2 regions of the Kitasatospora sp. NPDC001539 genome follow, and region 2 is predicted to be linked to the other one. Evidence: riboswitches for the same ligand, from Rfam matches in the RefSeq annotation. Region 2 holds a riboswitch; the other holds the start of a gene.
The links. Region 2 has a riboswitch for S-adenosylmethionine ahead of thrC (threonine synthase). Riboswitches for the same ligand answer to the same signal wherever they lie in the genome.
Positions count from the first base shown of each region.

Region 1: linked by a shared signal. The riboswitch ahead of ABT247_RS23790 (IclR family transcriptional regulator) and the one ahead of thrC (threonine synthase) in region 2 are both predicted to bind S-adenosylmethionine.

Region 1 is NZ_JBEPAK010000173.1:7,533-14,494, reverse strand. It holds gene ABT247_RS23795 (glycosyl hydrolase) at 1-2,178, opposite strand, end outside; SAM riboswitch class I at 2,526-2,668, shown strand; gene ABT247_RS23790 (IclR family transcriptional regulator) at 2,870-3,583, shown strand; gene ABT247_RS23785 (alpha/beta fold hydrolase) at 3,611-4,765, opposite strand; gene ABT247_RS23780 (nucleoside deaminase) at 4,879-5,352, opposite strand; gene ABT247_RS23775 (universal stress protein) at 5,452-6,300, opposite strand; gene ABT247_RS23770 (ABC transporter ATP-binding protein) at 6,648-6,962, shown strand, end outside.
Region 2 is NZ_JBEPAK010000133.1:13,002-19,963, reverse strand. It holds gene otsB (trehalose-phosphatase) at 73-897, shown strand; gene ABT247_RS20765 (alpha,alpha-trehalose-phosphate synthase (UDP-forming)) at 884-2,377, opposite strand; gene ABT247_RS20760 (glucosyl-3-phosphoglycerate synthase) at 2,416-3,438, opposite strand; SAM riboswitch class I at 3,582-3,717, shown strand; gene thrC (threonine synthase) at 3,735-5,042, shown strand; gene ABT247_RS20750 (ubiquitin-like small modifier protein 1) at 5,069-5,347, shown strand; gene ABT247_RS20745 (cold-shock protein) at 5,895-6,095, shown strand; gene groL (chaperonin GroEL) at 6,419-6,962, shown strand, end outside.

The sequences.
Region 1 (6,962 bases), on a different contig from region 2:
GCCCGCGTACACGGTGCCGTTGACGGTGGCGACGGCGGTGGCGACGTGGCCGGCGCCGAGGTCGTAGGCGGAGGTCCACTCGCTGCCGCTGCGGATGGCGTAGCCCTTGTGCTGGACCCAGACGTGCCGGCCGCCGGCGATCCAGGTGTTGACGTCCTTCGGGTCGCTGGTGATCGGGGCGATGAAGCGCGCGGCGCTGGTGTCCTTGTCGGGCGGGGCGACCTCGTAGGAGGTGGCCTTGCTCGGGTCGCTCCTCCAGGAGCCGTCGTTGACGGCGCAGTTCTGGGTGACCCACATGTCGAGGTAGACGTACTCCTCGGCGATGTTGCAGCCGTTGTTCGGGTCGACCAGGGTGTCGGCGCCGTCGCCGCCGAAGTCGGAGCCCATCACCTTGTCGTGGGCGCGCAGGATGGACTCGCCGTTGTCCTGGAGGCCGCCGCTGACGATGACGCCCCGGCCGGAGCGGTCCGCGGGGTCCTTGCCGACGCCCACCGAGTAGTACTGGAGGGTGTCCATGGTGCCGTCGGCCAGGGACTTCCAGTCGGTGGCATGGCCGGAGGCGTCGGCCGCGCCGTTGATCGGACGGCTGTAGATCCCGCCGTCGTTGCCGACGTACACGCTGGTCCTGCCCCGGTACGACCCCACGGCGATGGCGTGCTGGTCGGAGTGGGTGGTCTCGGAGCAGTCACCGGTCTGCTTGGCCGGGTCGATGCTCCAGCAGGGGAAGCCGAAGTTCCAGTACGGGCCCGGGACGGTCCAGCTGGAGCCGCCGTCCTTCGTCTCCAGGACCTCCTCCAGGCCGGCGTAGAGGTGGTCCGGGTTGGCCGGGTCGACCTGGAGGAACTGGTTGTACCAGGCCTGGATGCCCGGTTGGTAGCCGGCGTCCTGCAGTGCGGAGCCGGAGTTCTTCAGCTTGTCCTTGTCCGCGATCTGGGTCCACGGGCCGAACGGCGAGCCCGATTTGGAGACGTAGATGCCCTTCAGGCCGGTGTCCGGGTCGCTCGCCATGACCGCCGGGGACTGGTCGATCGCGTAGTACCGGGAACCGTCGGCGGAGGCGGCGAAGGTCACGTTGCCCACGTTCGCGGCGTCGGTCGGCAGGTCGCCGAGCGAGCCGACCCGCTGCCAGGTGCCGTCGGAGGCCTTGGCGTAGAAGCCGTTGTAGGTGTCGCCGCCGCGCCAGCCGACCGCCAGGACCACCTTGGTCGGGTCCTTCGGGTCGATCGCGATGTCGTTGGCGATGTTCTTGTACGGCGCGGCCGGGTCGCCCGCCTTCGAACCGCCCGGCAGGTAGTCCGGGTTGGGTGCGAACTCCAGCGTCCACGGGCCGGACAGGTCCGTGGTGGAGTGGCTCCACACGCCCCGGCTGGTGGCCGCCCACACCTTGCCGCCGCCGAAGCGCAGCGCGTGGATGATCGTCGACTCCAGCTCCGCGCCGCCCACCCGCATGCCGGGCTGGAACTCGCCGTGCTTCGGGTCGCCGAGCACGTACACGCCGGTGCCGACGTACGAGGTCGCGCCGGTGTTGGACTCACCGGTCGCGTACCAGAGCCGGCCACCGCCGTCGAGGTTCAGCGTGCCGGTGGAGAGGGACGGCAGCTTGTCCGAGATGGACTGCCACTGCCCGCCGCCGGTGCGGGAGCGGAACACGCCCCCGTTGGCGCCGCCCGCGTAGACGTAGCCGTCGTCGTCGGCCGCGATGCCGGTGATCCGGCCGGTCACGAACCCGGAGCCGCCGCTGGAGTTGGAGTTGACGTCGCGGTAGCGCGGGTCGTCGGAGTTGTACGGCTTGCCGGTGACGTGGTCCCAGCTGCCGCCGGTGTGCGGCATGGACTGCAGCTGGGCCCAGGCGGCGCCGTACGCGCCGGGCGCGACCACCCCGGGGGCGGTGCGGGCCTCGGTGTACTGGGCGGTGCCCTCGGCGGAGTTCTCCGCCTCGTCGCCTTCGTCCTCGCCGGGGGCGTCCGCCCTGGCGCTGAAGGCGGGACCGGCGGTGGAGCCCGTGCCGCCCTGGACCTTCTTCGCGTGCTTCGCCCCGATCTCGGCCTGGTGCTGGGCCTGGTGCGGACGAGGCCCGGGTGTCCCGGACGGCGCGGCGAGGGCCTGGGTGGTGGTCAGTCCGAGCGCGGTGAGGGTCACGGCGGGCAGTAGCAGCCGTCGGCGTTGCCTGTTGGGCACGATGGTGGGTCCTCCCCATGCGGCGGGCCGCGCGGTCGCGCGGCTCCGGCGGAAACAGTCGGAAGCCTCGCGGTTCGGCCGGGCGGAGTGAAGGGCCCGCGCATAACGAATGATTAAAACCGAATTCAGTGAAGAGAGTTGGAAAGCCCGGAAGGCCTCGTCCCGCAGATTGAAGCAGCCGGAGCGGTGGGAACGGTCGGCGACGGACGGGCGTCGGGGGAATCCCTCCCCGAATGGGTGCGGGCCGCCGTACCGGCCCGGCCCCGTCCCGAGCGCCGCTGACCGGCCGGGCTCCGCCGGGGGGCCGGTTTGGCGGGCCGGCCGGGGAGTCTTGTATGGTTCCTGGCGAATCATCCAGAGGGGTGGAGGGACCGGCCCTACGAAGCCCCGGCAACTCCCCGGTCGACCCGGCGTCCGAAGTACGCGCCGCGCCGCCCGGGATCAGTGCCAACTCCGGCCTGTCGCCAACGTGGCGCGGGAAAGATGAGGAGACACGGTGCTCTCTGTGCTGTCCTTCGCCCGGGCGCTCTCCGCCGCCCCGGCCGTTCCGCGTACCCGTCTCGTGCCCGGCGCAGGCACTCGGCCGATCTCTCCGGCCCGTCCTCGCTGACCACCCCCGCTCCCCGCGGGGAGCCCCCGTGAGCGCGAATCCGCCCCCCGCTCACGGGTACGAGACTGGAGTACCCATCCCATGCAGAACACGAGCGGCGTCGGCGTGCTCGACAAGGTCACCTCGATCCTCGGCACCCTGGAGTCCGGCCCCACCACACTGGCCGGACTCGTCGCCGCGACCGGTATGGCGCGGCCCACCGCGCACCGGCTCGCCGTCGCGCTGGAACACCACCGCCTGGTCAGCAGGGACCTGCAGGGCCGGTTCGTCCTCGGCCCCCGGCTGACGGAACTCTCGGCGGCCGCCGGTGAGGACCGGCTGCTGGCCGCCGCCGGCTCGGTCCTCACGCACCTGCGCGACGTCACGGGCGAGAGCGCGCAGCTCTACCGGCGCCAGGGCGAGGTCCGCATCTGCGTGGCCGCCGCCGAGCGGCTCTCCGGCCTCCGCGACACCGTCCCGGTCGGTGTCACGCTGTCCATGAAGGCGGGATCCGCCGCCCAGGTGCTGCTCGCCTGGGAGGAACCCGAGCGCCTCCACCGCGGCCTCCTGGGCGCCCGCTTCACGGCCACCGCGCTCGCCGGGGTGCGGCGCCGCGGCTGGGCGCAGTCCATCGGCGAGCGCGAACCCGGGGTCGCCTCCGTCGCCGCGCCCGTCCGCGGCCCGTCCAACCGGGTGGTGGCCGCCGTCTCCGTCTCCGGCCCGATCGAGCGCCTCACCCGGCACCCCGGCCCGCACCTGGCCCAGGCCGCCGTCGAGGCGGCCAACCGCCTCAGCGAAGCCCTCGCCCAGGCCTGAAGGGCCGACCGGGGCCCGGCCGGCCGTTCAGCGGCCGGGCAGGAGCCACCGCCACACGTCGCGTTCGGCGGTGGCCGACCAGACCACGTCGCCGTGGCCGTAGCCCGGCACCACCCGGTAGTCGACCCGGGCGCCGCCCCGGCGGACCAGGCGGGGGCCGAGGTCGTGGTCGCCGCGTCCGAGCTCGGCGTTCAGCCAGACGACATCGGCCCGGATCGCGGACCAGTCGATGCGGTGGACCTCCGCCCGGCCGGCCCAGAGCGCCGCCAGGTCGCGGAGCAGGGCGGTCGCCTGCAGGCCGCTGCCGAGCCGGGAGACCGCCGCCGTCCAGACCGGCAGCGGTGCGTGGTCCAGGACGAAGCGGTCCTCGGTGGGCGTGGCGCCGAAGGCGTACCCACCGGCGCTGTGGCCCCGGTGGTAGATCCAGTTCGCCGCCCCGGGCAGCTCCCGGGTGCGGGTCAGCGCGTAGTGCAGCAGGCCGAGGTTGCTGAACTGCGCCGCCCCGGGCACCGGTCGCGGCACCCCGCTCGGGGCGTCCGGGGCGGCGGCCGCGCGGGCGAACAGGCCCTTCAGCCCGGGGTCGACGGTCCAGGTGCCCGCAGCCAACAGCTGCCGGAACCCGTCGGTCAGCGCCGAGGCTCTCGCGACGAGCTCCGGCTCGGTCTCCGGGTCGTAGGGGCCGGTGGTGTCGAGGACGAGCACCCGGCGCAGCCGCTCGCCGCCGTCCCGTACGGCGGTTGCCAGCGCGAGCGCGGCCCCGGCCGAGTGGCCGAGCAACTCGTACGGCAGGCCGGTGACGGACTCGACGGCGGCGACGACCCGCCGGAGGTCGGCCCGCTGGGCGTCCAGGCCCCGGTCCGCGCAGTGCGGGCCGATCAGGTCGGGCGTCAACGCGTCCTCGCGCGGCGTGGTGCCGACGACCAGGTACCCGTGGTCCGCGAGGAAGCGCGCGAGGCTCCGGCCCCGTGCGGTGCAGTAGTCGGCGGCGACGTTGAGCCCGCCACCCGGCAGCAGGTGGACCACCCGGTGCGCCCCGCCGCCGTCGCCGAGGACGTCGACGGTGAACCGCCCGCCCTGCCGGTCCGGTACGGCCAGCCGCCGGTGCCCCGGGCCGACGTCCACCACCGCCGAATCGCCGCAGCCGAGTGCCGCCGCCACCGCCCCGATCAGGTCCGCACCCACCGCTTCCCTCCCCGCGTGCTGCCGACCGCGCGCGGACCGGGCTCCGCCGCCCGCAGCGCGGGGAACAGTCTGACGGACGGCTACGGGCGGCGCCGGTCCGGGCTCCGCACCCGTCAGCCCCAGTACCCCGTGTGCACCGCGGCCGCCTCCTCGTACAGGTGCGGCCCCGAGACCTCCACCGGGCTGCCGCCGGCGGCGAAGACCTGACGGCAGGGCAGGTGGAGCACCGGCTCCTCCGGATCCACCCCCGCGATGACGTTCAGTTCGGTGGCCGCCAGCGCGTACACGACCCGCCGGATGCCGCTCCAGAAGATGGCGCCCGCGCACATCGCGCACGGCTCGGTGCTGGAGTACAGGGTGGCCTTGGCGAGCTGGGCCGGGGCCAGGGTGCGGGAGGCCCGCCGGACCAGGTTGGTCTCCGCGTGGGCGGTCACGTCGTGGTCCGTCAGCACGGTGTTCTCGGCGGTGAGCAGGACGCTCCCGTCGGCGTCCGTCAGCAGCGCGCCGAAGGGGTGGTTGCCGTGCGCGCGGGCGGAGGCCGCGATGTCGAGGGTCGCGAGCAGGTGGGCGCGGGTGTCATCGGCCATGACGTGCTCCTCGGGGGTCGGCCGGGCGGAGGCTCGGGAATCGCATCGAACGTACACGACGTCCGCGGTGGGGCCGCCCCGGCGGTCGTGCCGGCCCGCTCAGCCGTACGGGACGACGGCGACCGGGCAGTGGACGTGGTGGACGACCGCGTGCGCCACCGGGCCGAGGTGGTGGTGGCGCAGCGGCGCGTGGTGGGTACGGCGGCCGACGACCACCAGCCGGGCCGTCGCCGCCGCGTCCACCAGCTCGACGGCGGCCTTGCCCCGCACAAGCTCGTCCGTCACCTCCACCTCGGGGTGGCGGCCGCGCCAGGGCTCCAGGGCCTCGGCGAGCCCGGTCCGCTCGACGGCGGAGACCTCGCGCTCCAGCCCGCCGATGGCGCCGTAGGCCATGTACTCGCTGCCGGCGGGCGGGTTCCAGACGTGGACGACCCGCAGCGGCGCGGAGCGGAGCGCGGCGGCCTCGAAGGCGAAGGCCAGGACCGCCTCCGCCGGGTGCGTCAGGTCGAGGCCGACCGTCACGTCGCCGGCCGGCTCGCTCTCGCGCGCCCGCACCAGCACCACGGGGCAGGCGGCCCGGCGCAGCACCTCCTGGCTCACCGAGCCGGTCAGGTAACCGCGCAGGGTGCCCAGCCCGCGTGAGCCGAGCACCACCACGGCCGCCGTGCGCGAGGCGGCCTCCAGCGCCTCCACCGGGTCGCCGGAGACCGGCGAGGAGACGATCGGCACCTCCGGTGCCAGGGCGCGCAGGGCTCCCTCGCGCTCGGCCAGCTGCGCCAGGGCGCGGTGGTAGGTCTGGTCGCTGCCGACCACGTCGCGCTTCGGCCAGGGCCACGCGTGGAGGACTTCGAGGCCGAGTCCGCGGCGCTGTGCCTCGCGGGCGGCCCATTCGGTGGCGGCGAGGCTCTCGGGCGAGCCGTCGAAGCCGACGACAACTGGTCCGGTCACGGCGTACTCCTCGGTTCCGCGGCGCGTCGACGGCCGTCCCCGGCCGCCGGGGCCGCCTCGGGTTGCGGCCCCAGTATCGGCGTCTCCCGCGCCCGCCGCCTCCCGGGCCGGGGCGGCTGCCGGTGCCCCGCCGCCGGTGCTCCGCCGCCGGTGTCGGCGTGGAGCGTCGCCGGGCAGGTCGGCGGCCCGGTTGGGAGCCGCGCCGAGCCGGAGTGGGCGGCGTGGTACCGCGGTACTACGGACGGCCCGATGATCAGCCCGCGGTGCCACGGATCCGGCTCGGGCCGCACCTAGCGTGGAACCGTGGGCGGCCGGGACGGCCCGGCCCCTGGACGTAAGGGCGAGCGATGATCGAGGCGCACCAGCTGACGAAGCGGTACGGGGAGAAGACCGCCGTGGACAGGCTGGACTTCACCGTCCGACCGGGAACGGTGACCGGGTTCCTCGGGCCCAACGGGGCCGGGAAGTCCACCACCATGCGGATGGTCGTCGGCCTGGACGCACCCACCAGCGGGTCGGTGCGGGTCAACGGCCGCCGCTACGCCGAGCACGCCGCGCCGTTGCAGGAGGTCGGCGCGCTGCTGGAGGCCAAGTCGATCCACCCCGGCCGTTCGGCCTTCAACCACCTGATGGCCCAGGCGCACACCCACGGCATCCCGCGC
Region 2 (6,962 bases):
GGCACCGGCCCGCGCGCCTGCGGCTTGTGGTGGGGGGTAGCGGGTATGGGGGTCGGTATGGGTCTTGAAGAGATGGTTGTGCCGGCGACCGAGGCCGGGCGGGACGGGCTGCGGGTGATTCTGGGGACGCCGCTGGAGGCGGTGGTCGCGTTGGACTTCGACGGGACCTTGGCGCCGATCGTGGCGGATCCCGCGCGGGCCAGGGCGCATCCCGGGGTGGTGGGGGCGCTGCGGGGGCTGGCGCCCGTGGTGGGGGGCCTCGTGGTGGTGACGGGTCGGCCGGCCGGGGTGGCGGCGGAGTACGGGGGGTTCGACGCGGTGCCGGGCCTGGTGGTGCTGGGGCACTACGGCGCCGAGCGGTGGGAGGACGGCGTGGTGACGGCGCCGGAGGTGCACCCCGGGGTCGCGGGGGTGCGGGCGGCGCTGCCCGGGACCTTGGAGCGGGTGGGGGCGCCCGAGGGCACCTGGGTGGAGGACAAGGGGCGCTCGGTGGCCGTGCACACCCGGCGCACGGCGGCGCCGGAGGAGGCGCTGGAGCTGCTGCGCGCGCCGGTCGGGGAGTTGGCCGCCGAGTACGGGCTGGTGGTGGAGCCCGGCCGGCTGGTGTTGGAGCTGCGGCCGCCGGGGGTCGACAAGGGTGCCGCGCTGACCGCGTTCCTCCAGGAACGCGGGGCGCGGGCGGTGCTGTACGCGGGCGACGACCTGGGGGACGTGGCGGCCTTCTCGGCGGTCGAGAAGCTGCGCGGGCAGGGGACGGCTGGGCTGCTGGTGTGCGCCGGAGCGGTGGGGGACGCTCCGGTGCGCGAGCTCGCCGACCGGGCGGACGTGGTGGTCGACGGCCCCGAGGGTGTGGTGGAGCTGCTGGCGGCTCTGGGGGAGTCGCTCAGAGGGCGTTGAGCTGGTCCAGGAACCACTGCTGCGGGGGGAGCGCGGTGGCCGCCGCGGCGAGGCGCTTGGTGCGGTCGGCGCGCTCGTCCGGGCTCATGGTGAGGCCGGCGTGCAGGGCCTCCGCGGTGGCGACCACGTCGTACGGGTTGACGACGAGGGCGTCCTCCCGGAGTTCGGCGTGGGCGCCGGCCTCGCGGGACAGCACGAGGGCGCAGCCGTTGTCGGAGACGACCGGGACCTCCTTGGCGACCAGGTTCATGCCGTCGCGGATGGGGTTGACCAGCGCGACGTCGGCCAGCCGGTAGGCGGCGAGGGAGCGCGGGAAGTCGTCGTCGACGTGCAGCATCAGCGGCTGCCAGGTGGGGGTGGCGAACTCGGCGTTGATGGCCTCGGCGAGCTCCTGGACGGCGGCCGTGTAGCTGCGGTACTCGGCGAGGTCGGTGCGGGAGGGGTACGCGAAGGCGATGTGCACCACCCGGTCGTGCCACTCGGGGCGGGTGCGCAGCAGGTGCCGGTAGGCCTGGAGGCCGCGGACGATGTTCTTGCTGAGTTCGGTGCGGTCGACCCGGACGATGGTGCGGCGGTCGCCGACGGCGGCGCGCAGGGCGGCGAGGCGCTCGTCCACGTCGGGGCGGTGGGAGCGCTCGCGGAGGAAGTCGGCGTCGGCGCCGAGGGCGTGCACGCCCAGGCGGGTGGTGCGGCCGCTGGGGGTCCCCCCGGCCGAAGGCTGGGGGAGGGTGACGGTGAGCGCCCCGGGGTCGACGGTGGCGCCGAGGAGGTCCTCGCAGCAGGCGGCGAAGGCGCGCGCCCAGCGTTCGGTGAGGAAGCCGGCCCGGTCGGCGCCGAGGATGCCGGTGAGGACGGCGCGGGCGACGTCGTCGGGCAGCAGCCGGTAGTACTCCGGCGGGGCCCACGGGGTGTGGGAGAAGTGGCCGATCCGCAGGTCGGGGCGGAGCTCGCGGAGCAGGCCCGGGACGAGCGAGAGGTGGTAGTCCTGGACGAGGACCGCGGCGCCCGGGGCGGCCTCGGCGGCCAGGGCCTCGGCGAAGGCGGTGTTGTAGGCCTGGTAGGCGGCCCACTCGGTGCGGAAGTCGGTGTCGAAGGAGGGCGCGGTCGGGGTCGCGTACAGCAGGTGGTGGACGAACCAGAGCGTGGAGTTGGCGATGCCGTTGTAGGCGTGGGCGAAGGTCTGCGGGTCTATGTCCAGCATCCGTACGGCCTGGCCGCCGACGTCGTGGCCGGCGCGGTCGAGACGGCCGTCGGGGGCGCCGGCCGCGGCTCGGCGGTCGGCGTCGTTGAGGGCCGCACAGACCCAGACGGCGTCGGGGTCGTCGATCGCGGACAGGCCGGAGACCAGGCCCCCGCCGCCCCGGCGCAGCGTCAGGGTGCCGTCGTCGGCGGTACTGAACGACACCGGCCCCCGGTTGGATGCCACCAGGACGGGAGCGGTGCCGGTGGCACTCGAACGTTCGGTCGTGAGATCGCCCATGGTTGGGATGTTGCCGGGGGTCCGGGGTGGCAAACCCCTCAGTGGCGGGTGGCGTATTCGGTGACGGTGTGCATCGGGGGGCGCTCGAGGGCGGTGACGGGGTGGGTGTGCGCGATGAAGGCGCGGGTCTCCGGGTCGCGGGTGAACTGGGTGAGGTGGGGGTGGACCAAGTCGGCCGAGGCCTTGAGGCGGTGGGTGCGGTCGAGGCGTTCCAGGGCGGTGCGGTAGATGGTGGCGGCCATCCGGCCGAGGGCCTGGCCGTCCTGGTGGCGGTGGTGGCGGACGCCGACGTCGACCTGGGCCAGGGCGTCCAGCCCGGCCAGTTCCAGGGCGTCGACGAGGAGGCCGAGTTCGACGCCGTAGCCGGTGGGGAAGGGGAGCCGTTCCAGCAGCGAGCGGCGGGCCGCGTACTCGCCGCCGAGCGGCTGGACGAAACCGGCGAGTTCCGGCCAGTGGAGGTTGAGCAGGGGGCGGGCGACGAGTTCGGTGACCCGGCCGCCGCCGGTCGGGACGACCGCGTCGGGGTCGCCCGCGGCCGCGCCGGTGACCTCGAAGGGGCGGTCGTACATCGCCTTGACCAGCTGGATGTTCCCGTCGGTCAGCAGGGGCCCGACGGTGCCGTAGACCAGGGCCGGGTCGAACTCGCGCAGGTCGGCGTCGACGAAGCAGACGATGTCGCCGTGGGTGACCAGCAGCGAGCGCCAGAGCACCTCGCCCTTGCCGGGGACGGCGGGCAGCCGGGGCAGGATGGCGTCCCGGTGTTCCACCCGGGCGCCGGCCGCGGCGGCGGTGGCGGCGGTGGCGTCGGTGGAGCCGGAGTCGAGGACGACCAGTTCGTCGACCAGGGGGAGGCGGTCCATCAGTTCGCGGCGGACGGTGCGGACGATGTCGCCGACGGTGGCCTCCTCGTCGAGGGCGGGCAGGACCACGCTGACGGTCTGCCCGGTGCGCCGCTTGGCCTCCAGCAGGGTGTGCACCGGCCGGTCGGCCGCGCTCCACGAGCGGCGGCGCAGCCAGGACGCCGCCTGCGGGAGGAGTGCGGGGGTCGGTTCGGCGGGCACGGTCGGTCTCCTCGAGGGGGCGGTTTGGACGGGCCATCTCGCGTGGCGGACGGTCCCGTTCGGGATCGACGCCTTCGGATACAGTCTTCGTACAGCTGCCGGACCTCCGCACGCCGGGGTCGCCGCTGAACCACAACTTCACAAGCTCATCCAGAGGGACTGAGGGAACGGCCCGTTGACGTCCCGGCAACCTTCTCGCTCGGCTGTCGTTCACAGGCCCCGGCGGGACAGGTGCCAATTCCGGCCTGTGGCGCGACCGCGTCACGGGGAAGATGAGGAGAGAGGCCTCCGCCATCATGGCTATCGACACCGTCGCACCCTCCCCCGGCGCCCGGCCGGCGGGATCCCCCACCGTCGACCTCGGCCCCGCCGCCGCCCTGTCCTGTCGGGAGTGCGGCGCCCGGTGCCCGCTCGGTCCGAGCTTCGCCTGCGCGGAGTGCTTCGGGCCGCTGGAGATCGCCTACGAGTTCGGCGACGAGCGCGCCGAGGAGCTGCGCAAGCGGATCGAGGCCGGTCCGGCGTCGATCTGGCGGTACGCGCCGCTGCTGCCGGTGCCGGCCGACGTGGCCTCCAAGCCGAACCTGAACCCTGGGTGGACCCCGCTGGTGAAGGCGGACAACCTGGGGCGGGAGCTCGGGTTCACCGCGCCGCTGCACGTCAAGGACGACTCCGGGAACCCCACCCACTCGTTCAAGGACCGGGTGGTGGCCTGCGCCATCGAGGCGGCGCGGGCGTTCGGCTACACCACGCTGTCCTGCTCCTCGACCGGCAACCTGGCCGGTGCGGTGGGCGCGGCGGCGGCCCGGGCCGGGTTCCGCTCCTGCGTGTTCATCCCGCACGACCTGGAGCAGGGCAAGGTCGTGATGGCCGGGGTGTACGGCGGCGAGCTGGTCGGCATCGAGGGCACCTACGACGACGTGAACCGCTTCTGCTCCGAGCTGATCGGGGACCCGGCCGGCGAGGGCTGGGGCTTCGTGAACGTCAACCTGCGCCCGTACTACGGCGAGGGTTCCAAGACGCTGGCGTACGAGATCTGCGAGCAGCTCGGCTGGCGGCTGCCGGAGCAGATCGTCATCCCGATCGCCTCCGGTTCGCAGCTGACGAAGATCGACAAGGGGCTGCAGGAGCTGATCAGGCTCGGCCTGGTGGAGGACCGGCCGTACCGGATCTTCGGGGCCCAGGCCGAGGGCTGCTCGCCGGTGTCCGCCGCGTTCAAGGCGGGCCGGGACGTGATCAAGCCGGTGAAGCCGGACACCATCGCCAAGTCGCTGGCGATCGGCAACCCGGCGGACGGCCCGTACGTGCTGGACATCGCCCGCCGCACCGGCGGCGCGGTCGAGGACGTCACCGACGCGGAGGTCGTGGCGGCGATCCGGCTGCTGGCCAGGACCGAGGGCATCTTCGCCGAGACCGCGGGCGGGGTGACCGTCGGCGTGCTGAAGAAGCTGGTCGAGACCGGTCAGCTGGACCCGGCCAAGGAGACCGTCGCGATCAACACCGGCGACGGCCTGAAGACGCTGGACGCCGTCTCCGACGCCGGGATGACCGCCGTGATCCGCCCGACGCTGGAGTCCTTCCGCTCCGCCGGTCTCGCGTCCGCCTGACCCGACCCCACCCCGCTAGGAGAGCCATGAGCGCCAACGTCCGCATCCCCACCATCCTGCGCACCTACACCGGCGGCGCGGCCGAGGTGACCGCCGAGGGGGCCACCCTGGCCGAGGTCATCGCGGACCTGGAGAAGAACCACGCGGGCATCTCCGCCCGCATCCTGGACGACACCGGAAAGCTGCGCCGATTCGTCAACGTGTACGTGAACGACGACGACGTCCGCTTCGCGGACGGCCTGGAGACCGAGATCAAGGACGGCGCCGGCATCTCGATCATTCCGGCGGTGGCCGGCGGCTGCTGAGCCCCGCGTCCGCTTCTCCGGCCGCCCGCACCACGGAATTCGGCTCTCCGTCGGTGCGGGCGGCCGTCGGTATTTCGGCGGGAATATTCCGGGTCGGGTGGGAGTAGAGTGTGGCTCGGCTGGGAACAAGGCTCCCCTTTCGGCTCGCACGCCGCTCGGCCCGAGGCCGTCCGGACGTTGAGACCGGCTCGTGCCCCCGGCCGTGAAACATGTCAGGCAGATGTCAGAATTCCTGCACGGATTTGGGTAATTCGTCCGCTATGTCCGGCGTGAAATGCCGATTTCCTCCCGGTTTGTTCGGCCTTGTCTCTTGACGGGTCCCGTGAATTCCCGGCGGCTGGCCCTGTTGCAGAGGGCGTCGATCCGGATACATTCAGCCGCGGTCGACGCAATCGCCCGCTCACCGGAAGCCGTTCGGCGTTCCGCGCGGGGATTGCGGCGTGCACGGCTGCGCCCAGGGGGGGTTCCCCGGGCCGGCCTCCAACCAGACCCGGGCCCGCGACCTGCGGGCGCGTGAAGGGCCAGCACAGCACTAGGGGAGTTCGGAATGGCTCAGGGCACCGTCAAGTGGTTCAACGCGGAGAAGGGCTACGGCTTCATCGCGGTCGACGGTGGTGCGGACGTCTTCGTCCACTACAGCGCGATCCAGATGGACGGCTACCGCACCCTCGAGGAGGGCCAGCGGGTCGAGTTCGAGATCTCCCAGGGACAGAAGGGCCCGCAGGCGGACATGGTCCGCGCGGTCTGACCCCCTTCCGCTCCAGGAGCTCGGCGCGGCCCACTGCTGGTGGAACCCTCGCTTCTCGGCGGGCCCGTACGACGTGCGTCGTACGGGCCCGTTCGCGTTTCCCGGCGGCTCCCGCGGCGGCTCGCGGGTCGCCGATTGGGCTTGCACTCGACCACCTGGAGTGCTAATCATTGGCGTTAGCACTCACAGCGTGAGAGTGACAGCGGACCGGGTCGGTGAGGCCCCCGGGAGCGGTAGGGGAATGGACCCCCGCACACCAGGGCCGTCCGTCGCGGGCACCCCTTGGTCCGAGCAGTCGACCGTGTCCCGGAGGACCACTTCAGATGGCCAAGATCATCGCCTTTGATGAGGAAGCTCGCCGCGGCCTTGAGCGTGGCATGAACCAGCTCGCCGACGCAGTGAAGGTCACGCTCGGCCCCAAGGGTCGCAACGTCGTTCTGGAGAAGAAGTGGGGCGCCCCCACGATCACCAACGACGGTGTCTCCATCGCCAAGGAGATCGAGCTCGAGGACCCGTACGAGAAGATCGGTGCGGAGCTCGTCAAGGAGGTCGCCAAGAAGACGGACGACGTCGCGGGTGACGGCACCACCACCGCCACCGTGCTCGCCCAGGCCCTGGTTCGCGAGGGTCTGCGCAACGTCGCCGCCGGCGCCAACCCGATGGCTCTGAAGCGCGGCATCGAGAAGGCCGTCGCCGCCGTCTCGGACCAGCTGCTGGCCCAGGCCAAGGACGTGGAGACCAAGGAGCAGATCGCCTCCACCGCCTCCATCTCCGCCGCCGACACCCAGATCGGCGAGCTGATCGCCGAGGCCATGGACAAGGTCGGCAAGGAAGGCGTCATCACCGTCGAGGAGAGCAACACCTTCG